2 regions of the Litorihabitans aurantiacus genome follow, and region 2 is predicted to be linked to the other one. Evidence: riboswitches for the same ligand, from Rfam matches in the RefSeq annotation. Region 2 holds a riboswitch; the other holds the start of a gene.

Region 1 (14,269 bases), 660 kb from region 2:
CGACCCCGTTCAGCACCGTGATCGCCAGCACCAGCCAGATCACCCCGAACCGCGCGTGGTCCAGCAGCTCGATGACGGGTGCCCGCAGGAACGGGACCTGGGCGACGACCAGGGCACCCAGCAGGAACACGCCCAGCAGGAGACCGGCGAGCACGAGCGACTGCACGACGGCCCGGCCGTCCGTGCGGCCCGCCCGCGTCACCGAGTGCCCCAGGTGGAGCGGACCGGACGCGACGGCGCCACCCGCCCACACGAGGGCCAGCACCGCCGTCGTGAGGTAGAACGCGGGGTCCCCCGGCTCGATCCGCAGCGCGAGGAAGAGCGTGACCGCACCGACCACGAGCGTGACGACGACGGCGATCCGGCGGCGGCGCAGCGCCGCCGGTCCGGGCTTGGGCCGGACGGGGGTGCCGGGGTCGGGGGAGATGAGCGCCGCCGTCAGGAAGCGCCGGACCTCCGCGATCGGGCCTGCCACGTCGCCTCCTGGATCTCCGGTCGGCGGACCGTCCCGGCCGCCGTGACCAGCCTAGGCGCGTGCGTTGAACGTGCGGAGCCTGGCGCCCGTCGTCGCGACGTCGATCGCGGTCAGGCTCGGCGCGGCGACCGGTTCGACACGGTCCGCGGCGAGGCCGAGGTAGCGGGCGAGGACCGCGCGGATCGTCCCGCCGTGCGTCACGACGAGGACGGGACCCGGCTTGCACGCCGCGTCGGCGACGGCGGCCCGGACCCGCCGCGTGACGGTCGCGGCGTCCTCCCCGCCCGGGGGGAGCAGCCGGCCGGCGCGCCAGGCGAGGTAGTCGGGGCCGAGCTCCGAGGTGAGTCGGCCCTCCCACGCCCCGAGCCCCGACTCCATCCAGCGCTCGTCGATCTCCGGGGACACGTCGCTCAGCAGCGCCGCCGTCGACAGCGTGCGCGCGAGCGGTGAGCTGAGCACGGACGCCGGCGCCCATCGGTCGACGATCGGCCGCAGCGCCGCCGCCTGCTCGCGGCCGGCGTCGGACAGGTCGACGTCGGTGCGTCCCTGCAGCCGGCGCTCCTGGGTCCAGGGCGTGGCGGCGTGGCGCACGAGCAGCAGCGTGGTCACGACGCCACCGCGGTCTCGACCCGGCCGTCGGCGCCGAACACCGCCGTCGGGCGAGCGGGTGGACGCAGGGCGGTGGCGGTGCCGGCGGTGACGGGGTGGTCGGTCACGACGGTGGCGCGACGCGGCGCGTCGCTCCCACCGTTCGCGGGGCCGGTCCCCGCCAGTCCCGTGACGAGCCAGCGCCCGGCCACGGGGGTGGACTCGAGCACCTCGAACGGCAGCGGTCCGGCCGGGTCGATCAGCACGTCCTCGGGTCGGTACATCTCCTGGCGGCCGCCGGCCGCGGGGATCAGGACCTGCGGCGGCGTTCCGAGGAAGGAGGCGACGAACGCCGTCGCGGGTGTGGTGAGCAGCTCGGTCGGTGTACCGAACTGCTCCAGGAGCCCGTCCTTCATGACCGCGATGTGCGTCGCCATCGCGAGCGCCTCGGTCTGGTCGTGCGTGACGTAGACGCTGGTCGCCCCGGTCGCGCGGTGCACCCGCACCAGCTCGGCCCGCATGTCCGTGCGGAGGCGGGCGTCGAGGTTGGAGAGCGGCTCGTCGAACAGCAGCACTCCGGGCCGCGGGGCCACGGTGCGCGCGATCGCGACGCGCTGCTGCTGCCCGCCCGAGATCTCGGTCGGATAGCGGTCGGCGAGCGCCTCGATCTCGAGCATCTCCAGGACCTCCGCCACACGCGCGGTGCGGTCCGCCGCAGACCATCCCGCCACGCGCAAGGGCCAGTCGATGTTGCTGCGCACGCTCATGTGGGGCCAGAGCGCGTAGCTCTGGAAGACCATCCCGAGGCCGCGGTCCTTGGCGGGCACGACCTCGCCGCGCTCGCCGTCGGCGACCACCGTGTCCCCGAACAGCACGCGGCCGGACGTCGGCTGCTCGAGGCCGGCGAGGATGCGCAGCGTGGTGCTCTTGCCGCAGCCGGAGGGGCCGAGCAGGACGACGAACGCGCCGTCGGGCAGGTCGAGGTCGACATCGGCCAGCGCGGCGTGTGCGCCGAAGCGCTTGCCGAGACCGTCGAGGATGAGGCGGGTCATGCGGGGTCTCCGCTCTGTCGGGCGCCCTGGAGGCGGCGGGCGAGGAGGGTGGCCGCCACCGAGACGGCGGCGATGACGAGGGTGATGGCGTTGGCGTGCTGGGTGAAGCCCTCGCTGGCGTAGCGGAAGGTCATCACCGACAGCAGGGGTGGCGGGCGTGACCAGCAGCACCACGAGTGAGAGGTCGCGCACCATGGTCACGAAGACCAGGACGCCGCCGCCGACGACGCCGCGCGAGGCGAGCGGCAGCACGATCCGCCCGAGGCGGCGCGGGCCGCTCGCACCGGTGAGGACCGCCGCCTCCTCGAGGTCGCCCGAGACCTGCCCGAGGGCGGCCCGGGAGGTCTGGAACGCGAAGGGCACGCTGGCGGCCACACCGGCCACCACGAGGATCGCGAACGTCCCGTACAGCGAGGGCAGGGGACCGATCGGCGCACCGAACTGCGCGATGAACGCGGCACCGAAGGCCACGCCGGGGATGAGGAACGGCACGTAGCTGAGGAAGCTGATGCTCGCGACCGTCACGCGTGCCCGCGGCAGCCGTCGCAGCACCTGGGCGCCGAGCACGCCCAGGAGCGTCGCCCCGAGAGCGACCGACAGTCCCAGCGCGACGGTGCCGCCGAGTGCGGTGAGGACCTGCGGGTCGCGAGCGATCCCGCGCACCCCTGCGCGATCGCCGGGTCGGAGGCGCCCGTCCAGAAGTGCCAGGTGAATCCGCCGTCGAACCTGTTCGTGCGGCGCAGCACCGTGCTGACCGCCAGCACGATCCCCGGCAGCACGGCCGTGGCCAGGATGATCAACCCGGCGATCCCCGCCAGCGGCCAGCGCCAGCGGCCGGTCGCCATCGTGTGAGGGCGGGTGGACCTGCCGGTGATGGTCGCGAAGCTGCGGCCCGCCGTCGCGCGCGTCCCGAGGAACAGGACGGCGGCGGCGATGACCACGAGGAGGATCGACAGCACGTAGCCGCGCTGCGCGTCCCCGTGGAGATGGCTCCGTAGAGCCGGGTGCTGAGGGTCTGGAACCGCACCGGAAGCCCGAGGAGCGCCGGGACGGCGAAGTTGCTCACGCCCTCGGCGAAGGCCAGCAGGAAGCCGGAGACGGCGGCCGGTGCGACCGCCGGCAGCGCGATTCGCACGGCCACGCGCGCCCGGCTCGCACCGGTCAGCTCCGCGGCGGCGAGCATGTCGCCACCGACGTTCGCGAGCGCCGCGGCGATGACGACGAAGGAGAGCGAGAAGTAGTGCGCGACGAGCGTGAGGATCACCGGGAGGGCGCCCCACGAGAGCGCGTCCGGCACCGGGAGCCCGAGCGAGGTGAGCAGACCCGGGGCGCCGCCGATGCGGTCGTTGCGGAACACGCTCTCCCACGCCAGCGCGATGGCGAAGCTCGGGAGCGCGAACGGGACCGCGGCCAGTACGCCGAGCACGCGCCGCCCCGGGACGTCGCTCAGCACCACGACCCAGGCCAGGAACCCACCGACGATCGTCGAGAGCACACCCGTGCCGAGCCCGACCACCAGCGAGTTGCGCAGCGGGGTCCAGAACAGGTTCTGCGACAGCGGGCTCGCGACGACGTCGGTCCACGCGCCGTCGCCCTCGGCCCCCAGCGTCGCCCGCACGAGTCCCGCGAGCGGGAGCGCCACGAGCACCACCAGGACGGCGACGACGGCGAGCGCGAGCCAGCGGATCGGGCGGCGGGCGTCCTGCAGGCTGCGGCGGACCAGGGGCGTCACTGGATCGTGAGCAGGAAGTCGGAGACCTGACGACGGCGCTCGGCCGAGGCGGCGGGGTCGATGCTCCAGGCACCCAGCTCCTCCAGGCCCACGGCCTCCGCCGGGGCGACGACGTCGTCGCGCACGGGGTAGTCGCCCGCGACGTAGAACGGCTCGAACCCCGCGCCGCCGGTCTCGGTGTCGTCGCCCATCATGAAGTCGATCAGGAGGCGCGCCGCGGCGGGTTCTCCGCCCCGGCGGTCACGCCGAGCATCGCGGGGAAGGTGATGCCGGGGGAGGGCGTCACGCCCGCCGCCACCTGCAGGGCCCACCCCTCGTCGTCGTTGTCGCGGCGGTCGGAGTAGGAGGTGAAGCCGACCGGCGGCTCGCTCTGCCCGGTCGCGCCGACGGCGGCGTTGACCGTGTCGGTGTCGTCCACCAGCACCGCGTCGTTGGCGTAGAGATCGGCGGCGAACTGCAGGCCCGCGTCCTCCACACCCTCGTCCAGCTCGATCTCGCGCCCGAAGTGGTCCTCGTAGGCCTGCGCCATCTCCTCGGACCGCAGCGACATCTCGGTGATGAGGTCGAGGTAGTCCCCGCGCACGTTCGGGTCCACGAGCACGACCTTCCCGGACCACGCGGGCTCGGTGAGCTCCCACAGGTTCGACACCGGGGCGCCGCCCGGGTGCGCCTCCTCGTTGTACATGAGGACCTTCGTGGAGAGGCGGTTGGCGACGAGCGGTGCGGAGTGCTCGGGCGCGAGCGCGTCGGCGACGCGGCCGGGCACGTAGGGCAGCAGCACGTCGTCCGCGAGGAGCTCGGTCACCACCACGGGCGCGTCGGAGACGTAGGCGACGTCGGCGGTCGCGCTGCCGGCGCGGTGCTCGCTCGCGAGACGTGTGATGAGCTCGGTCGAGGAGATGTCGGTGGCCACGACGTCGATGCCCGGGTAGGCCGCCTCGAAGGACTCCTCGATCGTGGCGATGCGGCTCGTGAAGGCGTAGACCGACACGGTGCCCTCCGCCTCCGCGAGCTCGACGAGCTCCTCGTGGCTCAGGGACTCCCAGTCGGGCTCGTCCGCGGGAGCGGACTCGGCGCCCGAGCACGCGGCCAGGACGAGGGAGAGGCCGAGCGCGGTGGTGAGCGGACGCGTCGAGGAGGCGTGACGAGGCATGGCGGTACCTGCTTCCGGGAGGTGGGACGAAGGGGTGGGTGAGTGCCGGGGGCGTAGGGGTCAGGCGTCGAGCTGGTCCAGGAGGTGACCGAGCCGGTCGAGGTGGTGGAGGGCGCCGTCGTCCGCGCGGCGCGCCACGGTGAGCACGAGGGCGTTCGCGACAGCCATGGGGACGGTGAGGGAGAGGAAGTCGTCGGCGCCGCCGCGGGGCGCCGCCACGATCTGGTCGGGCCGGGGCGCCGTCCAGACGACGGTGTCGGTCACGAGCGCGGTGCTCGCCCCCGCCGCGGTCGCGACCGACAGGAGCGGTCCGAGTGCGGCCGGGGCCCGGCGGAACGCGAAGGCCAGCAGGAGGTCCGCGCCGGCGAGACGGGAGAGCCGCTCGGCCAGGTCGCGGCGCGAACCCGTGAGCCGCACGGTGCGCAGCCCGAACCGGTCGAGCCGCCGGGCCAGGAGCTCGACGAGCACGGTGGCGTTGCCCTGTCCGAACAGGAGCACCTCGCGCGCGGCGAGCACGCGGTCGGCGAGCTCGTCCAGGTCGGCCTGCGTGACGTGACGGCGCAGCGCCTCGAGCGCGGCCACCTCGTCGGAGACGAACGACGCGAGCACGTCGTCCTCGGGGTGGCGCTCGAGCCGGCCGCGCAGCCGCTGCGACGGTCCGTCGCCCGCGAGGTAGTCCTCCCGCAGGGCGTCGCGCAGCTGCGGGTAGCCGTCGAAGCCGAGGCGCTGCGCGAGCCGCGTGGCGGAGGACTGGTGCAGGCCGAGCGGCCCGGTGAGCTCCTGCGCCAGCCAGAACGACGCGCGGTCGGGCTGGTTCTGGAGCGCCGCGACCAGGCGGCGGTCGGTCGCCGTGAGGGTCGAGCCGTGGCTCGCGGCGAGCTGGGTGATGAGCACGATCGCGACGCTAGGCGCACGCGGACTTGCCGTGGCTGCAAGCCGTGCACGTTCACGTGCTGTTCGATCAAGGTTCACCGCGGGCGGCCCCGGCGCCCACCGACTAGGGTCGGGACCGAGCACGGGAGTCCAGTGAGCTGGGCTGAGAGGGAGTTCTCCAACTCCGACCGTCGAACCTGATCCGGATCATGCCGGCGCAGGAAGCTACGCGTGACGACCGCCGTCCGCGCCCGTGCCGCGAGCCCGAGAGGCTGCCGCATGATGCTCACCCCCACCGATCTCACCGATGCCACCGAGGTCACCGACCCCACGAGCGACCCGCTCACCTTCGGCGTCGGGGTCCGCGTGACCGCCGCCGTCATGGCCGACGACTACGCCGCCGTCCTCACCCGCGCCCTGGCCGGTCTCGACACCGCCGGACTCGCGGTCGAGACCGGTGACGTCTCCACCTACGCGGGCGGGTCCGAGTCCGACCTGCTGCGGTGGCTGACCGACCTCGCGCAGGCGCTCGCGGCGACGGAGCGCCACGTCGCGCTCACCGTCCACCTCTCGCGCGGCTGCCCGGGCGAGGTGGTGTGCGACCTGCCGGGTGGCGCCGGACCACGCGGGGGTGAGGTGCCGACGTCGCGCACCACCGGTCGGTGGGCCGCGGCCGAGTGGGCGCTCTACCCGCTGGCCGACCAGGCCGTCACGGGTGGCGAGCCGGACCACATGCGGGACATCTACGCGGCGATCGACCACGCCCGTGAGCTCGGCACCTTCCGCGTCTCGGAGCACTTCGTCACCCGGCTGGAGGGCGACGTCGGGGATGTGCTGGCCACCGCCGTCGCCGGCTGGGTGCTGGTGGGCCGCGGTGTGCAGCACGTGACCTCCCACCTCACGCTGTCGCTGAACAGCCCGAGCCACGTCGGGCGCGCACGATGAGCGCGACCACCACCACCACCACCGCTCGCTCCGGGCGCGGCCTCGCGCTCAAGGAGATCGTGCTCGTCGTGGTGCTCGGGGTCGTCTTCGGCTTCCTGTACTGGGTGTTCGTGCAGGCGTGGATCGGGCTGCAGGTCGCGATGGGTCCCGCGGGGGACCTGGCGCAGCACCTCCTCCTCGGCTCGTGGCTGCTGGTCGCACCGATCGCGATCACGATCATCCGGCGGCCGGGCGTGGGCGTCCTGGCCGAGGTGCTCGCCTCGGTCATCGAGGTCGTCTTCCTGGGCAGCGCGGTGGGCCCGCTGCTGATCGTCGCGGCACTGCTGCAGGGGATCGGCAGCGAGCTCCCGTTCGCGCTGGGGCGCTACCGCCACTTCGGCTGGGGCCGGTTCGCGCTCTCGGGGCTGCTCGGCGCGAGCCTCGTCTTCGTCTGGTCGGCCTTCCGCTTCGGCTGGTACGGGCAGGACATCCTCGCGCTGCGGTTCGGCCTGCAGGCCGTCTCGGGCGTGCTCCTGGGCGGCCTGCTCGCGAAGGTGATCGTCGACGCGCTGCTGCGCACCGGTGTCCTGGCCAACTTCGCGATCGGGGCGGTCGACGGTGGGGGCGACCGCGAGGACGACGGCGGGCGCGCGGGAGCGGCACCGGTGCGGCGTGAGCGCTGACGCCGTCGTGCGCCCGGTCGTGCACGCGGTCGGCCTCGAGGTCGTGCTGCCGGGTGGCGACGGCGTGGGTCCCCTCACCGCCGACGTCGCCCCCGGCGAGCACGTCCTCGTGCTCGGACCCTCCGGCTCCGGCAAGACGACCCTCCTGCGCACGCTCGCCGGCGCGGTGCCGCAGCACGTGCGGGCCCACGTGACCGGCACGCTGCGCGTGGGGGGCGGCGAGGGTGGCAGGGGCGGCTCCGTGTTCCCGGTCGACCCCGTGAGCGACGGCGTCGCGGCGACCTCGGCGCACGTGGGGACGGTCGCGCAGGACCCGGTCACCGGCGTCTGCCTGACGCTGGTGGCCGACGAGGTCGCGCTGCCGCTCGAGAACCGCGCCGTCCCGCCCGAGCGGATCGGCCCTGCGGTGGAGGGTGCGCTCGTCGTCGCCGGCGCGGCCCACCTGCGCGAACGCGCCAGCGGTGAGCTCTCCGGCGGCGAGCTGCAGCGCGTGGCGCTCGCGGCCGCCACCGTCGCGCGGCCGCGGGTGCTCCTGCTGGACGAGCCGACGTCGATGCTGGACGCGCCGGGCGTGGCGGCGGTGCGCGACGCCGTCGCCCGCGTGGGTGACGACGTCGCCGTGGTGCTCGTGGAGCACCGCCTCGACGAGTGGGCCGGACAGGCGGGGAGCGCGGGGCTGCCGCCGCGCACGATCGCCCTGGCGCGCTCGGGCCGGGTGCTCGCCGACGGCCCGACGGCGGACGTGCTCGCGCGCCACGGTCGCGCGCTGCTGCGCCAGGGGTGCTGGCTGCCGCTGGACGCCGAGCTCGAGGCGCTCCTCGGGCTCGGCGGCGGGCTCGCGTCCGACGACGTGCGGCGCGCCCTGCTGGCGCTCGCGCGCGAGGCCGCGGCGGCGCCGTCGGGACTGCCGGCGGGGTCGAGAACGCGCGAGGTCGTGCTGCGCACGCGCGGCCTCGCCGTGCGGGCGGGCGGTCGTGAGGTGCTGCGCGACGTCGACCTCGACCTGCGCGCCGGTGCGCTGACGGCGATCGTGGGAGCCAACGGTGCGGGCAAGTCCACGCTGCTGGCGGCACTCGCGGGCCTGGAGGCCCCGGCCGCGGGCACGGTGGAGGGGCCGCGTGCGGGCCTGGTGTTCCAGGACCCGGAGCACCAGCTCGTCGCCGCCACGGTGACCGGCGAGATCGCGTTCGGTGCGGTCGCCCCCGGGCGGGTGGCGGAGCTGCTCGACGCGTTCGACCTGCGGGACTGGGCGGATCGGAGCCCCTACACGCTCTCGGGCGGGCAGAAGCGGCGGCTCAGCCTCGCGGCGATGCTCGCGCACGAGCGCCCCGTGCTGCTCGCGGACGAACCCGGGTTCGGCCTCGACCGCGCCGCGACCCGGGCCGCGATGGCCGCGCTGCGTGAGGCGGCCGACGGCGGGCTCGCCGTCGCCCTGACGAGCCACGACCTGCGCGCCGTGGCCGCGTGGGCCGACCGCGTCGTCGTGGTCGCGGGCGGTGGCGTCGCGGCCGACCTGACCCCGGAGGCGTTCCTGCGCGATGCGACGGCGCTCGCCGCCGCGGGGATGAGCGTGCCCGCGCTGCTGGGGTTCCTCGTGGAGCACGACGTGCCCGTGCGCGGCGCGCTCGCCGTGCTCGAGCGGCTCGCGGACGACGTCGCGGTGGCCGCGTGAGCAGGTCCGCGCCCTGGCTCGTGCGCCGCAACCCGAGCGTGCTGCTCGCGCTGGTGCTCGCGCTCTCGGTGCTGACGCTCCTCCTGACGGAGCCGCTCCCGCTCGTGGCGCTGTACGGCGCGCTCGCCGTCGGCGCGTGCGTCGGTGCGCGGCTGCACCCGTGGCGGTTCGCGCGCGCCCAGGTCCCGTTCCTGCTGTTCGGGACGGGGCTGGTGGTGGTGAACGCGCTCGCGCGGCCGGGCGAGCCGCTCTGGCCGGACGCGCCGGTGCGGGTGACGGCGGAGGGGCTGAGCATCGGCGTGGTGCTCGCGCTCCGGGCGCTCGTCATCGGGGTGGGGGCGGTGGCGTTCGCGACGAGCGCCGAGCCGCGCCGACTCGTGGTCAGCCTCGTGCAACACGCGCGGCTCAGCCCGCGCATCGCGTACGCGCTGCTGGCGGGTCACCGCCTGCTCGGGGAGCTGCCGCGGCAGTGGCGCACGATCACGCGCGCGCACGCCGTGCGGCTGCCGGTGAGCGAGCGCCGACGGGGACGGGCGAGTCGCGAACCGCGGCTGGGCGTCCGTGCCCTCGCGCGGTGCGCCTTCACGCTGCTCGTGGTCTCGATCCGGTCCTCGGAGCGGACCGCGTTCGCGCTGGAGTCGCGCGGTCTCGGCCCGGGCCCGCGGACCGTGTGGCGCCCCGTCGCGCTGGGGTGGCCCGACGGCGCGCTGGTGGCGGGGGTGGCGCTGCTCGCGTGGCTCGCGCTCCTGGCGCCGCGCGCCGCGGGCGCGCTCCCGGCCTGAGCACGGCCGACGGGACCGGTCGACGGCGATGCGCGCCGTCGACCGGCCCCGTCCGGTGGCGCCGCGTCAGGCGGTCGACGACGGCGCGGCACCGCCCGTGCGGAACGCCGCCACCTCGGCCGCGAACGCCTCGTGCGCCGCCGCCTTCCTCTCCGCCGGCAGCCAGGACGCGTCGATGCTCGCCACCGCCATGTCCGCGAGCTGCTCGCGGCTCGCACCGATCCGTTCGTGCGCGATGCCGTACTCGGCGGCCAGCGACGTCGGGAACATCCCGGGGTCGTCCGAGCACGGGATCACGTTCAGACCGGCCTCGAGCATCGCCTGGATCGAGGCGCGCCGCCACGGCCGCCAGGACCGGCGCGACGTCGTCGAGGCCACCGTGAACGCCACCTGCTGCTCGCGCATCCGCTCCACCACGGCGTCGTCCTCGAGGACGTAGTAGCCGTGGTCGATGCGGTCGCAGCCCAGGAGGTCGAGGCACGTGATCGTGTTGACGGCGGTCGGCGCGTGCTCGGAGGAGTGCGCCGTGCGCCCGAGTCCGGCCTCGCCCGCGAGGCGGTAGGCGTCCGCGAAGCGCTCCGGCGGGCCGGCGGTCTCGAGGTTGTCGAGCCCGATCCCGGCGACGACGTCGTGCGGGTTGTCCACGACGCGCCGCACCACCTCGAGCGCCTCCGCGCCGCTCCGGCTGCGGTCGATGCCCTGGATCATCAGCCCGGTCATGCCGAAGTCGCGCTCGGCCAGGCGGATGCCCTCGGCGTACGCCTCGATCGCGCCGCGGTAGCCCAGGTGCTCCAGGTGCGGCGGCAGCGCGTCGAAGAACAGCTCCAGGTGGCGGGTGCCGCTCGTGCGGTGGGCGTCCTCGAACGCCTCGTAGGTGATGCGGGTGAGGTCGTCGGCGTCGCGCAGGACCTCCACCACCCAGGCCGAGACCTGGAACAGGGAGTAGGAGACGGCCGGCTCGTCCGCCGAGCGCCCCTGCGGCACCGGGATCCGGGTGCCCTCGTAGAGCGAGGGGTCCGGCGGCAGGGAGTTGATGTCGGCGAAGATGCGCTCCGGGGTGTCCGGGAGCTCGAGCTTCTCGCGCCGCGCGAGCTGCGCGAAGGTCGAGGCCCGCACCGTGCCGATGAGGTGGCAGTGCAGGTCGGCCTTCGGCAGCCGGCGCAGCTCGTCGGGGTGGACGGCGGGGGAGGTGGTCGTGCTGGACAGGAGCGACGTCATCAGCGCGAGGACACCTCGCGAGCGAAGCGGTCGAGCCACGCGGCGCGGTTCGGCGTCGTCTCGGCCGGGTCGAGCGTCGCGTAACCGGCCGCGATCGGGTCGGCCGCGATGTCGCCGACGACGTCGGTGAGCTCCGCCGGGACCTCCGCGGCCAGGTTGACCGGCAGGTCGCCGACCAGGTCGGCCGAGGCGGTCTGCGCCTCGACGCTCAGGAGGTAGTCGATGAAGGCGTGCGCACCCTCGGAGTTCGGCGCACCGACCGGGACCATCGCGCGGTTCGTGGCCATGTAGCGACCCTCCGCGGGCGCCGTCCAGGCGACGGGCTCGCCGGAGGCGACCAGCGTCGTCGCGAACCCGTTGAGGGAGTCGGCGGCGACGATCTCGCCCTGCGTCAGCAGGTTCGTGACCTCGGTCGAGGAGGAGTAGAACTGCAGGATCCCGGGCGCCCAGGATCCGATGACCTCGTAGGCCGTGTCGATGTCGTAGGGGCCGTCGCCGTAGCTGTCGGCGACGCCCGAGACCGCGAGCTGGCCGGCGGTCACGGAGAAGTCGGGGAACGCGAGGCGGCCGGCGAGCGCGGGGTCGGCGAAGAGCTCCCAGTCCGCGGCCTGCTCGGCGGTGACCTCGTCGGTGTTGTAGAGGATCCCGTTGAGCTGGTAGCTGTACGCCGGACCGTCGAAGCCCTCCTCGACGGCGAAGTCGGCGATCTCGCCCAGGTTCGGGACCTCGGCCTCACCGAAGGACTCGAACAGCTCCTTCTCCTGGCCGGAGGCGGCGAACGCGTCGGAGATGAGCATGACGTCGACGCCGGAACGGTCGCCCGCGAGCTCGAGCTGGCTGAGGCGGTCGGCGTTCGAGCCGGTCTCGATCTCGACCTCGATGCCGGTGGCCTCGGTGAAGGGGTCGACGACCGCCTCCTGGAACTGCTCGACGCCGAACGGGAAGGTGCTGACGACGATGGAGTCGCCGCTGCCGCCGTCACCGGATCCGGCGTCGCCGCCGGAGCAGGCGGCGAGCAGGGCGGTGGCGGCGAGCACCGCGGCGGCGGCGGTGAGCTGGCGGGGGGCGGGGCGGGTCATGGCGGGGCCTTCCGGAGCGGGTGCGGGCTGAGATGCGGGACGGGGGTGCAGGGAGCGGAGGTGGAGGGGGCAGGACGGACGGACGGAGAGCCGTCAGCCGGCGAGCGCGACGACGTGCGCGGCGTCCGCGCGCAGGAGGATGCGGTCCCCCGGGCTCGCGGTGAGCGCGCTGTCGCGCACGTCGGCCGTGAGCCGCACGGTGGTGCCGGTCGCGTCGTCGGCGTCGACCGTGACGACGCGGTCGACACCCCGGAAGGCGACGTCGACGACGACCCCCTCGAGGGTGAGGCCGTCGCACGAGCCGGGCTCGCCGTCGTGCTCGCCGAGCCCGGGCAGCACCCGCAGGTGCTCGGGACGCACGGTGCGGACGGCGCCGTCGGCGGCGACCAGGAAGTTCTCGTACCCGAGGAACTCGGCCACGTGCCGGTTCGCGGGGAGGGGAACACGTCCTGCGGCGCGCCGGCCTGCAGGATGCGGCCCTCGCGCATGACGACCATCTGGTCGGAGAGCTCGAGCGCCTCGTCCTGGTCGTGCGTCACCAGTACGACGGTGAGGCCGGTCTCGGCCTGGATGCGGCGCAGCTCGGCGCGCATGTGGATGCGGAGCCGCGCGTCGAGGTTGGACAGCGGCTCGTCGAGCAGCAGCAGCTTCGGGCGGATCGCGATGGCGCGGGCGAGCGCGACGCGCTGCTGCTGGCCGCCGGAGAGCTTCTTCGGGCGGCTGCCGGCCAGGTGGCCGAGGCCGACGAGGTCGAGCGTCTCCTCGACGACGCGCCGGCGCTCCGCCGCGCCGACCTTGCGCAGCTTGAGCCCGTAGCCGACGTTCTCGGCCACGGTCATGTGCGGGAAGAGCGCGTAGGACTGGAAGACCATGCCGAGGCCGCGGCGCTCGGGCGGGGTGCGCGTGGCGTCGACGCCGTCGATGAGGATCGTGCCCGACGTCGGGACGGTGTAGCCCGCGAGCATGCGCAGCGACGTCGTCTTGCCGCAGCCGCTCGGTCCGAGCAGCGTGGTGAACTGCCCGGCGGGGATGGTGAGGTCGATCGCGTCGACGGCGGTGAAGTCGCCGAAGCGCTGGGTCACCTGCTGGAACTGCGCGGCGACGGTCATCGGTTGATCCCTCCGAAGATGCGGGCGAAGCCGACCGTGCGCTCGGCGACGACGGCGACGAGCACGGTGCCCGCGAGGATGATGGTGCTGGTGGCGGCGACCATGGGGTCGTAGCTCTGCTGGACGTAGTCGAGCATCGTGACCGGCAGGGTGCGGAAGTCGCGGCTCTGCAGGAGCAGCGAGAGCGGGACGTTGTTGAACGACGTCACGAAGCTGAGCAGCGCGGCCGAGAAGATGCCGGGCCGCAGCAGCGGCAGCGTGACCGAGAAGAACGTGCGCAGCGGGGACGCGCCGAGCCCGCGGGCCGCCTCCTCCACGAACGGGTCGGCCAGCGCGAGCGAGGCCCCCGTGACGCGGACGGCGTACGGCAGCATCAGCACCGTGTGGCCCACGAGCAGCACGGTGAAGTTGTCCAGCCGCAGACCGATCATCAGCTGCTGGAAGAGTGCGAGCCCGACGACGAGCTCGGGCACGATCAGCGGCGAGAGGAAGAGCCCCTCCACCAGGCCCTTGCCGGGCAGGCGGCCACGGTGGATCGCGAGGGTCGCCGGCACGCCCAGGAGCAGGGCGAAGAACGTGGCGAGCGCCGCGAGCTGGAGGCTCGAGACCATCGCGCTGATGAAGGGCGAGTAGGCGAACGCGGCCTCGAACCACTGCAGCGAGACGCCCTCGGGCGGGAAGCGCAGCGTGCTGCCGCCGGTGAAGGCGGTGGCGACGACGAAGAGGATCGGCACGATCATCACGACGTAGCCGGCGACGGCGAGCGCCGCCGCCACGGGGCGGCGCTGCTTCACGAGGTGGCCCCCGTCGCGCGGCGAGCGAGGACAGCCCGGAGACGGCGAAGACCAGCACGGTCATGATGAGCGCCGTCGCGCTGGCCGCGGCCCAGTCGATGCTGACGCTGGCGTAGGAGAACAGCTGCGTGGAGA
Region 2 (14,269 bases):
CGCTCGGCAGCACCGCCTCGCGCACGAGCGGGTTGCGGTGGACGGGCAGCACCACCGTCACATCGGGGAGCGTGCGGGCGATCTCGCCCAGCGCTGCCCCGATCGCGCGCATCGGGGCGCCCCAGCTCTCGCGCCGGTGCGTCGTGACCAGGAGCACCGGACCGTCACCCTCGCCGGCACGACCGGCGAGCGCGGCCAGCCGTGGCTCGGTGAACGTCACCGGCTGATCGACCACCTGCAGCAGCGCGTCGATGACCGTGTTCCCCGTGACCACGACGGCGCCCGCGTCGACTCCCTCGCGCAGCAGGTTCGCGCGGCTGGTCGGCGTCGGAGCGAGGTGCAGCGCCGCGATCCGGGACGTCAGCACCCGGTTGGCCTCCTCCGGGAACGGAGAGGCGAGGTCGCCGGTCCGCAGACCCGCCTCGAGGTGCACCACCGGGACGCCGCGGTGGAAGGCGGCCAGCGCGGCCGCCGTCGACGTCGTCGTGTCTCCCTGCACCACGACGACGTCGGGCTCCCGGGCCACCAGGACGGCGTCGAGCCGTTCCAGCACGCGCGCGAACACCTGTGACAGGGACTGACCGGCACTCATCACGTCGAGGTCGTGGTCGGGCACGATGCCGAAGACCTGGTTGACCTGGTCGAGCATCTCCCGGTGCTGTCCCGTGACCACGGTGACGCCCGTCAGCACCGCGGAGCGCTCGATCGCGAGCACCAGGGGCGCCATCTTGATCGCCTCGGGTCGCGTCCCCCAGACGGTCATCACACGGGGTCTCGTACCGGTGCTCATGCGCTCTCCCGTCGTGCGTCCAGGGCGACGACGGTGTCGGTGCCCTCCGTGAATGCCTCGGCCAGGGTCGCCGCGGCGGCCGCGTCGTCCCCGGCCGAGAGCTCGGCCGCCCACCCGGCGTACCGCTGCGCGACCTCGGCGGCGCCGCCGTCGAGCACGAGGCGACCCTGGTGCAGCCAGATCGCGCGCGTGCAGGTCTCCTCGATCGTGCGGGCCCCGTGCGAGACGAGGAAGACGCAGCCCGCACCGCGGCGCAGCTGCTCGATGCGGTCGGTGCTGCGCTGCCGGAACGCGGCGTCGCCGGTGGCCAGCGCCTCGTCGATGAGCAGCACCTCGGGCTGCGCCGCGGCCGCGATCGCGAACCTGAGCCGGGCCGCCATCCCGGAGGAGTACGTGCGCATCGGGCGGTCGACGGCGTCGCCGATCCCGGCGAGGGCGACGACGCCGTCGTGCGCCGCGTCGACCTCGGCGGGCGACATACCCATCGCGAGACAGCCGAGCCGCAGGTTCTCGCGCCCGGTGAGCGCACCCACCATCGCGGCGTTGACCCCCAGGAGCACCGGTGCGCTCGAGGCGAGCACCGTGCCGCGCGCCGGTCGCTCGAGCCCGGCGATCGTGCGCAGCAGCGTGCTCTTGCCCGAGCCGTTCAGGCCGACCACCCCGATCGCCTCCCCGGCGCGCGCCACGAGCGAGATGCCCGCCAGGGCGCGCACGACGACGGCGGGCCCGTTGCCGAGGCGGGGCACGACGGCGGGCCGCCCCCACCTGCGCGTCGAGTCGGGTCCTCGCGGCGCGTTCGCGGGTGCGGTGAAGCGGACGTGCACGTCGGCCACCGCGACGTGCACGCGGGGCACGTCGGCCTCAGGCGGAGCCATAGCTCTCCTCCCCGCTCCAGAACACGACCAGCCCGACCACGACCAGGCCCACCGACCATCCGGCCAGCAGCGCCCACGTCTCCCACGCGGGCACCGTCGCGTACAGCAGGAGGTCGCGCACGACGTCGAGCACGAGGAACATCGGGTTCACCGACATCACGGTGTGCAGGACGGGCCACGCGGCGAACCGGTCGATCGAGAAGAACACGGCCGAGGCGTAGAGCCAGAACCGCGCCACGAGCTGGAACAGCTGCGTGAGGTCGGGCACCCTCGCCGTCGCCCGGGCCGCGAGCAGCGCGAGCCCCGTGTTGAGCAGGAGCTGCAGCACGAGCGGCACCGGGAGCAGCAGCCACAGCCACGTCACGCGCAGCACGACCGGGTCGCCGCCGGGGTCGATCGCCCCCAGCAGCGGCGGGAGGAGAACGATCAGCGCGAGCATGGTCGCCAGTGCCGGCAGGAACCGGATCGTCTGCCGGATCACGACGGCGAGCGGCAGCGCGGCGCGGGGAAACGTGAACGAGCGGATCAGCGCGCGGTTGCCGGTGACGGCGCGCGAGCCCTGGGTGAGGCAGTGGATCGTCCACTGGAAGAGGAACACCCCGATCACCAGGTACCCGAGGTAGTTCTCGATGCCGCGATCGGCCTGCAGCACCAGACCGAACAGCACGAAGTACACGGCGCCGTGGAGCAGCGGGTTGATCACGAGCCACGCCGATCCGAGCAGCGTGCTGCGGGAGGTGGTGGCGACCTGGGCGCGCGCGTCGGCGAGCACGAAGTGGCGCCGCCGCCAGATCCGCCCGAGGTAGGAGGGCAGCGACGGGCGCGCGAGCACGGGTCGCAGGCCGGTCGTGGCGACGTCGACGACCACGCGCGGCCGCGACGTGACGGGTGGGCGCTCGGTCACGAGGCGTCCTCGATCAGCCCGTCGTACAGCGTGCGGTAGGTGCGCCCGACCGCGTCCCACGTGCGGGTGGCGGCGTACGCGCGACCGGCGCGGGCGAGGGAGCGCCGCAGGTCGTCGTCGGCGGCCAGCCGCGCGACGGCGCGCGCCAGGGCAGCGGCGTCCCCCGGGGGCGTGAGGAGCCCGGCGCCCGGCCGCCCGACGATCTCGGCCAGCGCGGGGAGGTCGCTCGCGATCAGCGGGCGGCCGAGCGCCATCGCCGCCATCGGCTTGAGCGGGACCACGGTGCGCGTGACCTCGGCGTCGATGCGCGGGACGGCCACGACGTCGAGCGCCTGGTACCAGCGGCCGGCCTCGGCGGCGGGCACCCGCCCCGGGAGCAGCACCACGTCGGTCAGATCCCGCTCGACGACGAGCCGCTGCAGGCCCGGGCGCGCGACGCCGTCGCCCACGAGGCACGCGCGCACGTCACGGCCCGCGGACCGCTCCGTCGCGACCGCCTCGATCAAGGTCTCCAACCCCTCGTAGGGCACCAGGCTGCTCACCGTACCCACCCAGAAGCCGTCGGTCGGCAGTCCGAGCGCCCGCCGCGCCCGCGCAGGCGACCGGTCCGGCGTGCGAGCGCGGTCCTCGACGGCGTTCGGCGCGATCGCGAGACGTGCAGGATCGACGCCGCGCGCCACCAGCGCGTCGCGCACCGTCTCCCCGAGGACGACGACGCGGTCCGCGGCGCGCGTCAGCTCGGTCTCCCGTGCGCGCAACAGCCGGTACCGCTCGCTCGCGCGGACGCGCGCGCGCAGCTCCGGCGGGAAGGACGCGACCCACGTGTCCTCCAGGACGCCCCGCACCTCGTACACCCACGGGACGCCCAGGTCGCGCGCCACCGCCCGGGTGACGACGGCGGAGCTCCAGGGCGTGGTCGTGTGCAGCACGTCGGGGCGCTCCTCGCGCGCGAGAGCGAGCGCGGCGTCCGCGTGGTCGCGCAGACGCGCGCCGGTGGCCGGTGGCCGGCGGCGGGCGGGGAGGCGGTGGTAGACGACGTCGTCGAGGACCTCGTGCCCGGCGACGGCGAGTCGGCCGACGTCGACCGGGTAGCCCGGACGGGTCGCCGCGACCGCGTCGATGCCGGCACGGCGCTGCGCGCGCAGCACCTCGTGGCTCCGCAGCGCGTACCCGCTCGTGGAGTGGGGGAGCGAGGTGGTCAGGAGGTGGAGCACGCGGGGTGGGCCGCCGTCGCCGGTCCGGTCGCCCCTGCTCGGTCGGCGGGCGCTCGCGGCGCGGCGGCTCGGCGCCAGCACGGTGCCGGGCGTCAGCGCCGTCCGCTCGGCCGCGAGCCGTCGACCCTGCGTCGTGCCCGGTCCGGCGGCGGCGACCGCGTCGGAGAGGTCACCGCGGCGCGCGAGCGCCCGAACCCGCGTGGCGGCCGTTCCCGCCCGCTCCGCCCCGGGGACGTCGAGCTGCACGCCGATCTCGGCCGCCAGCACCGTCGCCGGGCCGGGCCGTCGCGCGCGTCCCGTCGCCAGGTGCGCGGCGACGGCGGCGCGCGCCGCGTCGTCGTCGCCCCGCACCCACGCGGCGAGCACACCCGGGAGCCCGGCACCGCGGCGCCCGGTGCCGCGGCGCCCGGTGCCGCGGCGCCCGGTGCCGCGGCGCCCGGCACCGCCGGCGAGCAGGTCCGAGAGACGTCCGCGCCACGCCTCGGGGGCGCGCCGGGACGCGAGCACCACGAGCCGGGCCGGATCCTCGCGTGCCATCGCGGCGGCGGTGCGCGCACCGAGCAGGAGCTGACGCAGCAGCGCGCCCGCGTCGACGGCGCCCCTCACCCGGCGACCACCGTCTCCAGCAGCGCGAGGTAGCGCCGTGCGAGCAGGTCGTGGTGCGCGTGCTCGAGGACCCACGCGCGCGGGCGCCCACCCACGTCGAGCAGCCGGCGGTCCGCCGCGAGCCTCGCCCACAGGTCGGCGAGCGCGGCCGGGTCCTGCGGCGGGACGACGTGGCCGCCGCGCGAGGCGCGCACGAGGTCGGCGGCCTCGCCGTCGACGCTGGCCGAGACGTGCCGACCGACGGCGAGGATTTCGTAGAGCTTGGACGGCACGGTCCAGCGGAACGGGGGCCAGTCCCGCAGCATCACGACGGCGGTGTCGGCCCACGCGTAGTGCGTCCCGACGGCGGTCCGCGGCACGCGGCCCGTCAGCTCGACGTCGAGCGCCAGGTTCCGGGCGAGCGCGCGCAGACGCGGCTGATCCGATCCGGAGCCGACGATGCGGAGGGCGACGTCGACACCGAGGGCTCGTGCGCGGGCCGCCGCCTCGAGGGCCGTGGACAGGTGCTGGCTGCGGCCCGTGGTGCCCAGGTAGAGCACGCGCAGCCGTGCACGGTCCAGCGGCGGCGGGTGGAACACGGGGAGGAGGTCGTCGGAGACACCGTTGCCTATCGCGCTCGCGCTGATGCCGCGTCCCGCGAGCACGCGGGCGAACGAGTCCGTGGTCGTCACGACGTGATCCGCCGAGCGCTGCGCCCGGGTGAGTCCCGTGACGGCGGCGCCGGCGGCGAGGCGACACAGTCCCGCGCCGGTCGCGCGCGTGCGCATCACGTCGGCGGGCGCCAGCAGGTCGGGCCACGCGTCACGCATCTCGACGACGACGGGCCGCCTCAGCGCACGCCCCAGGGCGAGTCCCGCGCCGATCGTGGGCAGCGCGGGGGCGGTCGCGACGACGACGTCAGGGCGGCGGTCGCGTCCGCGACCCATGAGCGCGAGGCCGCGGCCGAGCTGGTCGGCGGCCACCACCGCCTGGTCCAGGCTGCGACTCGTCAGGGAGTGGTCGTGGGCCCGGAACCGCGTCCGCACGACGCGAGCGCCGCCGTCGTCCCGCGCCGCGGCACCGACCTGGTCGGACGGCAGGGCGCTCGTCAGCCTCCCCTCGGGGTGGTGCGGGGGCGGGGCGAGCACGAGGAGCTCGTGGCCCGCGTTGACGAACCGCCGGCCGAACGCCGCCCACCGGCGCTGGGGTGCGCCGGTCTCCGGGGGTAGTGGTGGGTGAGGAGGGCGATCCGCATGCGAGCGTCCTTGCTCGTCCGGCGTCGCGGTGGGCCGTCAGCCGCGGTCGGTGAGGATCAGCGGCCCGTCCGGCGTGATCGCCACCGTGTGCTCGCTGTGGGCGCCGCGCGAGCGGTCCGTCGAGCGCAGCGTCCACCCGTCCGGGTCCGTGTAGATCTCGTCGGTCGAGATCAGGAACCACGGCTCGATCGCGACGACGAGTCCCGGCTTGATCTTCAGGCCGCGGCCCGCGCGGCCGTCGTTGGCGATGTGGGGCTCACCGTGCATGGTGCGCCCGACGCCGTGCCCGCCGAAGTCGAGGTTGACCGGGTAGCCGTACTGGTGCGCGACCTCGCCGATGGCCCAGGAGATGTCGCCCAGCTTGTTCCCGACGACGGCGGCCTCGATCCCGGCCTTCAGCGCCACCTCGGTGGCCTCGATGACCCGCAGGTCCTCGGGGCGGGGCGTACCCACCACGACCGAGAGCGCCGAGTCCGCGACCCAGCCGTTCAGCTCGGCGGCGAAGTCGACCGAGAGCAGGTCGCCGTCGGCGAGCACGTAGTCGTGGGGCAGGCCGTGCAGCACGGCGTCGTTGACGCTGGTGCACAGGACCTTGCCGAACGGGGACGCGCCGAAGCTCGGGTGGTAGTCGATGTAGCAGGAGGAGGCACCGGCGTCGCGGATCATCTCGTGCGCCAGCTCGTCGAGCTCGAGGAGGTTGACGCCGACGGCCGCCCTCTCCTTCAGCGCGCTCAGCACGCTCGCCACGAACGCCCCCGCGGGACGCATCTGCTGGACCTCGGTGGGCGTCTTGAGCTCGATCACGAGGCCCAGCCTACGGCCCGGGAGGCCCGGAACCGCGCCGTCGGGCTCCTCAGGAGGGCCGCGGGGACGCGCCGGCGAAGACCGAGGCGGCCACGGCGTCGACGATCGGCACGTCGGCCGGCAGCCACGGCACCGAGTGGAGGTCGGCCGGCGCGAGCCAGCGCAGCTCGTCGTGGTCCTGCAGCGGCACGGGCTCACCCTTGGTGATCCGCGCCGTCCACACGAGCATCTCGTGGCCCCGGTGGATGGGCCAGGTCCGCCCCGGCAGCGATCCGGGCACCAGGTCGCCGAACGCGATCTCGACGCCGAGCTCCTCGTCCAGCTCGCGTACGAGCGCGGCCATCGGGTCCTCACCGGGTTCGACCTTGCCCCCGGCGAACTCCCACGAGCCCGCGAGGGTCTTCGGGGCGCTGCGGCGCGCGGCCAGGAGGCGGGTGGGGGCGGCGAGATCGTCGAGGATCGCCGCCGCGACGACGAGGACGGTCACGCGGTCCACTCTAGGAGGCGATCCGCGGATCTCCTCCCCACACACGCGCGCGGCGACCCTACGCTCGTCCTCGTCGCCCGAACCTGCACGAGAGGAACCGCGTCGTGACCGCTCTCCCCACGAACCGGCCCATGCCGCCCGTCGTCTACGTCCCCACGACGGACGAGGCCGACCAGCGCGCGCGCCGTCTGGTCATGCACACGGTCGAGGACGGTCGCACCGCCATCTACACCTACTCGGCGCCCGACCGGCTCGACCGCTACTACCTCCAGGGTCAGCCGTGGGTGCTGCTCGACGTCGCGTCCCTGCAGCGCGCGTACGAGGACACCCCGTACGACCTCCTCTTCGTCGACGTCAGCCCGGGGCTGCAGGAGATCGACGAGTCCGACCGGGAGGACGACCGTGGCTGACGAGGACATCGACGTCGACCTGGCCGACCTGCGCACCATCGCCAACGGTCTCTCCGACGGCGCCGAGGCGCTCGAGGGCCTCAGCTTCCCCGACGGTCCCGACGCCGGACTCGTGACGCCCAGCATCACCTCGCTGCTCGGTCAGCTCGCGACCAGCACGGGCAACGTCGCCTCCTCGATGGCCGCGGCGTCCGAGAACGTCGAGCTGTCCCGTTCCTACTACCAGCGCTCCGACGCCGACGAGTCGGCCTCGTTCTCCGAGATCGAGCGTGTGATGGAGCCGTCGTGAGCGACATCGACACCGAGATCACGGGCAGCCCGGGATCGATCGAGGGCACGGCGACCTGGCTGCGCGACACCCTGGCCCCCGCGGTCGAGGCGGCGGGCGAGGCCATCACCGCGGCCCGTCGTCTCGCGGGCGAGAGCTGGAACGCCGCCGCGGGATCGGACTTCCGCGGCATCGCGCAGCGCGCGATCGGCGCGACCGACGATCTCGACGCCGCGGTGCGCGACCTCGCCGGAGACCTGGACGACTTCGCGTCCGAGCTGCGGCGGTGCCAGGGCCTGATGAGCGACGCCCGGGCGGACGCCCGCGACGGCGACCTCGTGGTGACGGGCTTCGTCATCGGGGATCCCGGGCCCGGCCTGAGTCAGCCCGAGATGCCGCGGGGGAGACCTCCGACGCCGTGTGGGACACCTACAACGACGACGTCGCGGCCTACGACGCGCAGAACGAGAGGATCCGCGTCTACAACGCCGTGAAGTTCGAGGCCGAGCGCGTCGACCGGATCTACGAGACGGCCTGCAACGCGCTCGACGGCGCGATCACCCCGACGGCGCACGCCGCCTGGATGCTCGAGATCGGGGACCTGCTGGGCGAGGGGGTCCTGGCTGCGGACGCGGCGCGCATCGCGACGCAGCGCAGCGCCCTGCTGGCCGAGGCCGACCGTCTGTTCGCCCTGGGGCAGTCCCAGCTCGACGACATCGCGGCCAACAGCACCTTCTGGAGCCGCCGCTACCGCAAGTTCCGGTTCCTGCCCGGTTGGCTGGACCAGGACCGCATCCGCGCCGACCGCGCGGTCGCCCAGGGTCACATCGACCGCGCGAACGACCTGCGGGTCCAGGCCGACGACGTCGGGCCCAGCCGTGGTGCGCGGGTGGTCCGCGTCGCGGGCCGCATCCTGGGCCCCGTGGGCATCGGTCTCGGGATCTACAACGACTACCAGGACGGCGAGAGCCCCGTGCAGATCGCCGCCTCGCAGGGTGGCGGGCTGCTGGCGGGCGCGGCCGCGGGTGCCGGCGTCGGCGCCCTCATCGGGTCGGTCGTCCCCGGTCCGGGGACGGCGATCGGTGCCGTGGTGGGCGGCATCGTCGGTGTCGGCGTCGGGATCTTCTCCGACGGCTTCATCGACTCCTTCTTCGAGAACGGGCCCGACGTCGGCGCCGCCTTCGAGGCCGGCGCCGAGGCGGTGACCGGCACGGTCGAGGCGATCGGTGACTTCGCGGGGGTGTGAAGGACACGATCGGCGGCTGGTTCTCGTGAGTCTCGGCCGTCGGCCCTCGGCGCTGCTCACCGTCGCCGGCCTGGGCGGGTCGCTCCTGTCGATCGTGATCGGCGCGGCGGTGACGGCGCGCCTGACCACCGCGACGGTCGCGTTCGGCTCGCTCCTCGTGGTGTTCGGGCTGTCCGGGATCCTGGGGTGGTGCGCGCGGTACCTGGCCTGGCGCGCCGTCTCGCGACCCGCCGTCGCGCGAGGCGACGCCCGTCTGCTGGCGCGTCCCGCCGTCGTCGACGGCGAGGAGAGCGTCCTGCACCCCCGCCGGGCCGGTGCCCCGACGGTGCTCGCGCACACCGCGCTCGTGCTGATGGGTGCGTGGGCGCTGGTGATGATCGTGCTGGCGCTGCTGCGCGGGGCCCCGGGGTGGCTGGTGCTGCTCGTGCCGTGGGCGGTCCTCGTGCTCGCGGGGCCCGTCCTGGCCGCGGCCGGCCGTCTCTCCCCGGGCGGCGTGCACGTGACGGCGACGCGGATCGTCGACGTCGACCGCGGCGCGCGTGCCGAGGTCGCGCTCGTCGACGTGGGTCACGTGGCGCGGATGCCGGACGCGCTCGTCCTGGACGTGCGCCCGGGCGCGGTGCGGACGCAGCGGACGGCGGGTCCGTGGAGCCGGCGCCCGCCGTCGTCCCCGCTCGTGATCGAGACGCTCGGGACCGCCGACGGCGGGGCGGCGCTCGCCGCGCAGCTCGCCGCCGCCACGCGACGGGTGTGACGGCGCCGGCGACGGCGGGCGCGGCGTAGGCTGGGGTCGAACGACAGGGGAGCGCGTCAGCGCTGAGAGTGCGGCCCCGCCGCAGACCCTCGAACCTGCTCCGGTTAGCACCGGCGAAGGAAGTCGGGATTCCTCTCCCCGGCGCGCACTCGCGTGCCGGGCCCTCCCACGCACGTCGGGAGGACCACCATGCACCACACCACCACCCGCGCCTCGCGCGGACGGCGCTCGGCGCCGATCGCCGTCGCGACGGCAATCACCCTCGCCCTCGCGGGCTGCTCGCTCGGGGGAGGCCCGACGCCGTCGTCCTCGCCCACGAGCCCCGGCGGGACGGAGAGCGACGGCGGGGGCAGCGCTGCGACGTCCTCGATCACGCTCGTCACCCACGACTCGTTCGCGCTGAGCGAGGACGTGCTCGCGGCCTTCACCGACGAGACAGGGATCGCGGTGACGCAGGTCGCGCCCGGGGACGCGGGGGCGCTCGTCAACCAGCTGGTGCTGACGAAGGCCTCGCCGCTGGGCGACGTCGTCTACGGCATCGACAACACGTTCGCCTCGCGCGCGGTCGACGAGGGCGTGCTCGCGCCGTACACGTCGCCGGATCTGCCGGCGAGCGCCGAGCCGTACCTGCTCGGGGACGCGCTGACGCCCGTGGACCTCTCGGACGTGTGCCTCAACGTGGACCTGGACTGGTTCGAGGAGAACGGGCAGGAGCCGCCCGCGACGTTCGAGGATCTGCTGCTGCCGGAGAACGCGGGCCTCACGGTCGTGACCAACCCCGCGACGTCGTCGCCCGGGCTCGCGTTCCTGCTCGCGACGATCAGCTCGTACGGGTCCGACGGCGAGGACGGCTGGGTCGGCTACTGGGAGGCGCTGCGCGACAACGACGTGCTCGTGGTCGACGGCTGGTCCGACGCGTACTACGTCGACTTCTCGGGCGCCGACGGCGAGGGCGACCGGCCGGTCGTGCTCTCGTACGCGTCCTCGCCGCCCGCCACGATCGGGGACGACGGCGAGCCCACCACCGCGGCGCTGCTCGACACCTGCTTCCGCCAGGTCGAGTACGCGGGCGTGCTCGAGGGGGCGGCGAACCCCGAGGGGGCGCAGGCGTTCGTGGACTTCCTGCTCTCGGGCGCGGTGCAGGAGGACGTGCCGGGGCAGATGTACGTGTACCCGATCGACGACGCCGCGGCGCTGCCCGCCGAGTGGGCGGACTTCGCGCCGCTCGCGACGGCGCCGCACGAGATCCCGGCCGCCGACATCGCCGCGAACCGCGCGGACTGGATCGACACCTGGACGGCCACGGTCCTCCCGTGACCGTTCGCGAGGTGCTTGTGGGGCGTCGCGAGTGCCGTGTGGGGCGTCGCGAGGGCCCTGCGGGGCACCGCGAGGGTTCTGTGGGGCGCCGCGAGGTACCCGTGAGAACTCGCGAGGTACTTCTGGGCGTCCCCGAGAGACTTTCGGGCGCCCTCGAGAGAGTTGGGGGCGTCGGCGAGAGAGTTCTGGGCCTTCGCGGGGAACGTTCGAGTCGCGCGCGATGAAGGATGCCCCGGAAAGTCTCTCGCGGAGCCCCGAAAGTCTCTCGGCGGGCCCCCAAAGTCTCTCGCGACGCCCCGAAAACCCCTCGCGGAGCTCCGAAAGTCTCTCGCCAACCACCGCAGGGCCCTCGCGGCGCACCTCGCACCTCGCGCGCGTCGGGTGGGGGCTCGCCGTCGTCCTCCCGCTCGTGTTCCTCGGGGTCTTCTTCGCCTACCCCGTCGCCACGCTCGTCGGCCGCGGCTTCACCTCCGGCGGCACCCTCGACCTCGGGGGCGTCGCCGAGGTGCTCGGCAGCGACCGCACCTGGCGCGTCGTCGGCCACACGCTGCTCCAGGCGAGCCTCGGCACCGTCATCGCCGTCGCCCTCGCGATCCCCGGCGCGCACGTCCTCTACCGCCGCACCTTCCCCGGCCGCCGCGCGCTGCGCGCCCTCGTCGCGGTGCCGTTCGTGCTGCCGAGCGTGGTCGTCGGCGTCGCGTTCCGCGCGCTCCTCGCGCCGTCGGGCCCCCTGGGGTTCCTCGGCTGGGACCGCACCCTGCCGGCGATCGTCGCCGCGCTCGTCTTCTTCAACTACGGCCTCGTCGTGCGCATGGTCGGCACGGTCTGGGAACGCCTCGACCCGCGCGCCGAGGAGGCCGCCCGCGCGCTCGGCGCGTCCCCCTGCGTGCCGCGCTCACCGTCACCCTCCCCGCGCTCGTGCCCGCCATCGCCTCGGCGGCCGCCCTGGTCTTCCTCTTCTGCGCGACGGCGTTCGCCCTCGTCCTCGTCCTCGGCGGGTCGCGCTACGCCACCGTCGAGGTCGAGATCTGGCTGCAGACCACGCAGTTCCTCGACCTGCGCACCGCATCGGTGCTGAGCATCGTCCAGCTCGTCGTCGTCGCCCTCGCCCTGGCCGTCTCGGGTCGCGCCCGTCGCAGCCGCGAGCGCGCCCTCGCGCTCGTCGAGGCGGAGCGCTCGAGCTCGCCGCTGCGCCTGGGTCGGGGCGCCTCCCCGCTGGACGTCGGCGCGAGCGCGATCACCGCCGTCGTCATCGGCCTCATCGCCCTGCCGATGGTCACGATGCTCGTGCGCTCGCTGCGGCACGACGGCGCGTGGACGCTCCGCCACTACGCCAACCTCGCGACCACGGGCGATCGCGCGCTGACCGTCAGCGTCTGGGACGCCGCCGCGAACTCGCTGCGCGTGGCCGTGGACGCGACGGTCATCGCCGTCGTGATCGGCATGACGCTCGCGCTCGTGCTCTCGCGCCGACCCGCCTCGCGCCTGGGTCGCCGCGCGCTCGGGGCGCTCGACGCCGTCGTGATGCTGCCCCTCGGCGTCTCGGCCGTGACGGTCGGTTTCGGCTTCCTGATCGCGCTCGACCGGCCGCCGCTGGACCTGCGCAGCTCGCTGATCCTGATCCCGATCGCGCAGGCGATGGTCGCGATCCCGCTCGTGGTGCGCGCCGTGCTGCCGGTGCTGCGCGCGATCGACCCGCGTCTGCGCCAGGCCGCCGCGACGCTCGGGGCCGGCCCCGGGCGCGTGCTCCTCACCGTGGACGGACCGCTCGCGCTGCGCTCGCTCGGGCTCGCGATCGGGTTCGCGTTCGCCGTCTCGCTCGGGGAGTTCGGCGCGACGGCGTTCCTCGCCCGCCCCGACCGGCCCACCCTGCCGGTGGTCATCGTGCGGCTGCTCGGGCGGCCGGGCGACGGCAACTACGGCATGGCGCTCGCGGCGTCGGTCGTGCTGGCGATCATCGTCGGGGTCGTGATGACGACGGCGGAGCGGCTGCGGCCCGCCCGCTCGGGAGAGGTATGAGGTGGTGGCGGTGAGTGACGTCGGGAACGGCCTCGAGGTGCGCGGCGCCGTCGTGCGCTACGCGGGGGCGGGGCGACGGCGGGGGTGACGACCGCCGTCGACGGCGTGGACCTCATCCTGCCGCGGGGCGAGGTGCTGGCGCTGCTCGGCCCGTCCGGGTGCGGGAAGTCGAGCCTGCTGCGCGCGATCGCCGGGCTCGAACCGCTGGCGGCGGGGTCGGTGGCGTGGGACGGGGAGGACCTCACCACGACGCCGACGCACCGGCGCGGATTCGGGCTGATGTTCCAGGACGGGCAGCTGTTCGCGCACCGCGACGTCGCGCGCAACGTCTCCTACGGGCTGCGCGGCACGCGGTGGGGCGCCTCGCGCGCGGTGCGCGACGAGCGCGTGGCGGAGGTGCTCGAGCTCGTGGGGCTGGCGGGGTACGGGCGGCGCGCGGTGGGGACGCTCTCGGGCGGGCAGGCGCAGCGGGTGGCGCTCGCGCGGTCGCTGGCGCCGGCGCCGCGGCTGCTGCTGCTGGACGAGCCGCTCTCGTCGCTGGACCGGCGGCTGCGCGAGGACCTCGCGGGTGAGGTGGCGCGCGTGCTGCGGGCCGCGGGCACGACGGCGCTGCACGTGACGCACGACCACGACGAGGCGTTCACGGTCGCCGACCGCGTGGGCGTGATGCTGGACGGCCGGCTGGTGCAGGTGGCGACGCCGTCGGAGCTGCGTGCCTCACCCGCGACGCCGGAGGTCGCGGCGTTTCTCGGCCTCTGAGTTCGCGAGAGCCTCGCTGACGTACCGCGAGAGGATTGCCGACCCTCCCCGAGAGAATTCCCGACGGCGGCGCCCGCGTCGGCCCCGCCGCTCAGGGCGTCGCGGCCTGCGCGGGCGGCGACCCCGGCGCCCGCTTCCCTCGCGCCGACAGCGTCGACCCGACGCTCGCCGCCACCACCACCGCGACCGCCAGCGCCTGCAGCCACGTCAGGGCCTGCGCGAGCAGCAGGAACCCCGCCAGGCACGCCACGGCCGGCTCGAGGCTGAGCAGGACGCTGAAGGCGCGCGGCGGGAGCCGGCGCAGCGCCGCCAGCTCGAGCGAGTACGGGATCACCGACGCCAGCAGCGCCGTCCCGGCCGCCAGCAGCAGCAGGTGCGGCTGCTCCACGACGGCGACCGCCCCACCCCCGAACGGCGCCACGGCGATCGCCCCGATCCCGATGGCGACGGCGAGCCCACCCGTCCCCGGGATGCGCGTGCTCACCCGGGTGTTCGCGAGGATGTAGCCGGCCCAGAACGCGCCGGCGACCAGCGCGAGGCCGACACCGGCGAGGTCGAGCCCGGCTCCGCCGTCGCCCCCG

The links. A riboswitch is a leader RNA that binds a small molecule or an ion and turns the genes downstream of it on or off. The one in region 2 is predicted to bind thiamine pyrophosphate.
Region 1: it holds a riboswitch for thiamine pyrophosphate, as region 2 does, so the genes downstream of both, QQK22_RS09890 (YkoF family thiamine/hydroxymethylpyrimidine-binding protein) here and QQK22_RS13095 (thiamine ABC transporter substrate-binding protein) in region 2, are expected to answer to the same signal.

Annotation. Positions count from the first base shown of each region.
Region 1 is NZ_BSUM01000001.1:2,084,387-2,098,655, reverse strand. Features, by position in the region: gene QQK22_RS09925 (CPBP family intramembrane glutamic endopeptidase) at 1-475, opposite strand, end outside; gene QQK22_RS09920 (histidine phosphatase family protein) at 527-1,084, opposite strand; gene QQK22_RS09915 (ATP-binding cassette domain-containing protein) at 1,081-2,778, opposite strand; gene QQK22_RS09910 (ABC transporter permease) at 2,912-3,847, opposite strand; gene QQK22_RS09905 (hypothetical protein) at 3,844-4,041, opposite strand; gene QQK22_RS09900 (ABC transporter substrate-binding protein) at 4,050-5,000, opposite strand; gene QQK22_RS09895 (MurR/RpiR family transcriptional regulator) at 5,061-5,894, opposite strand; TPP riboswitch at 6,006-6,114, shown strand; gene QQK22_RS09890 (YkoF family thiamine/hydroxymethylpyrimidine-binding protein) at 6,153-6,818, shown strand; gene QQK22_RS09885 (ECF transporter S component) at 6,815-7,480, shown strand; gene QQK22_RS09880 (ATP-binding cassette domain-containing protein) at 7,470-9,152, shown strand; gene QQK22_RS09875 (energy-coupling factor transporter transmembrane component T family protein) at 9,149-9,934, shown strand; gene QQK22_RS09870 (adenosine deaminase family protein) at 10,001-11,152, opposite strand; gene QQK22_RS09865 (extracellular solute-binding protein) at 11,152-12,231, opposite strand; gene QQK22_RS19315 (TOBE domain-containing protein) at 12,325-12,570, opposite strand; partial or broken gene QQK22_RS19310 (ABC transporter ATP-binding protein) at 12,915-13,340, opposite strand; gene QQK22_RS09855 (ABC transporter permease) at 13,337-14,134, opposite strand; partial or broken gene QQK22_RS09850 (ABC transporter permease) at 14,211-14,269, opposite strand, start outside.
Region 2 is NZ_BSUM01000001.1:2,743,014-2,757,282, reverse strand. Features, by position in the region: gene wecB (non-hydrolyzing UDP-N-acetylglucosamine 2-epimerase) at 1-763, opposite strand, end outside; gene QQK22_RS13155 (ABC transporter ATP-binding protein) at 787-1,665, opposite strand; gene QQK22_RS13150 (ABC transporter permease) at 1,652-2,569, opposite strand; gene QQK22_RS13145 (glycosyltransferase family 4 protein) at 2,566-4,389, opposite strand; gene QQK22_RS19530 (glycosyltransferase) at 4,386-4,928, opposite strand; partial or broken gene QQK22_RS19525 (glycosyltransferase family protein) at 5,016-5,567, opposite strand; gene map (type I methionyl aminopeptidase) at 5,661-6,428, opposite strand; gene QQK22_RS13125 ((deoxy)nucleoside triphosphate pyrophosphohydrolase) at 6,478-6,915, opposite strand; gene QQK22_RS13120 (SAV_915 family protein) at 7,020-7,325, shown strand; gene QQK22_RS13115 (hypothetical protein) at 7,318-7,614, shown strand; gene QQK22_RS13110 (hypothetical protein) at 7,611-8,087, shown strand; gene QQK22_RS13105 (hypothetical protein) at 8,012-8,839, shown strand; gene QQK22_RS13100 (hypothetical protein) at 8,865-9,593, shown strand; TPP riboswitch at 9,629-9,732, shown strand; gene QQK22_RS13095 (thiamine ABC transporter substrate-binding protein) at 9,783-10,910, shown strand; gene QQK22_RS13090 (ABC transporter permease) at 11,829-12,929, shown strand; gene QQK22_RS13085 (ABC transporter ATP-binding protein) at 13,014-13,688, shown strand; gene QQK22_RS13080 (EamA family transporter) at 13,780-14,269, opposite strand, start outside.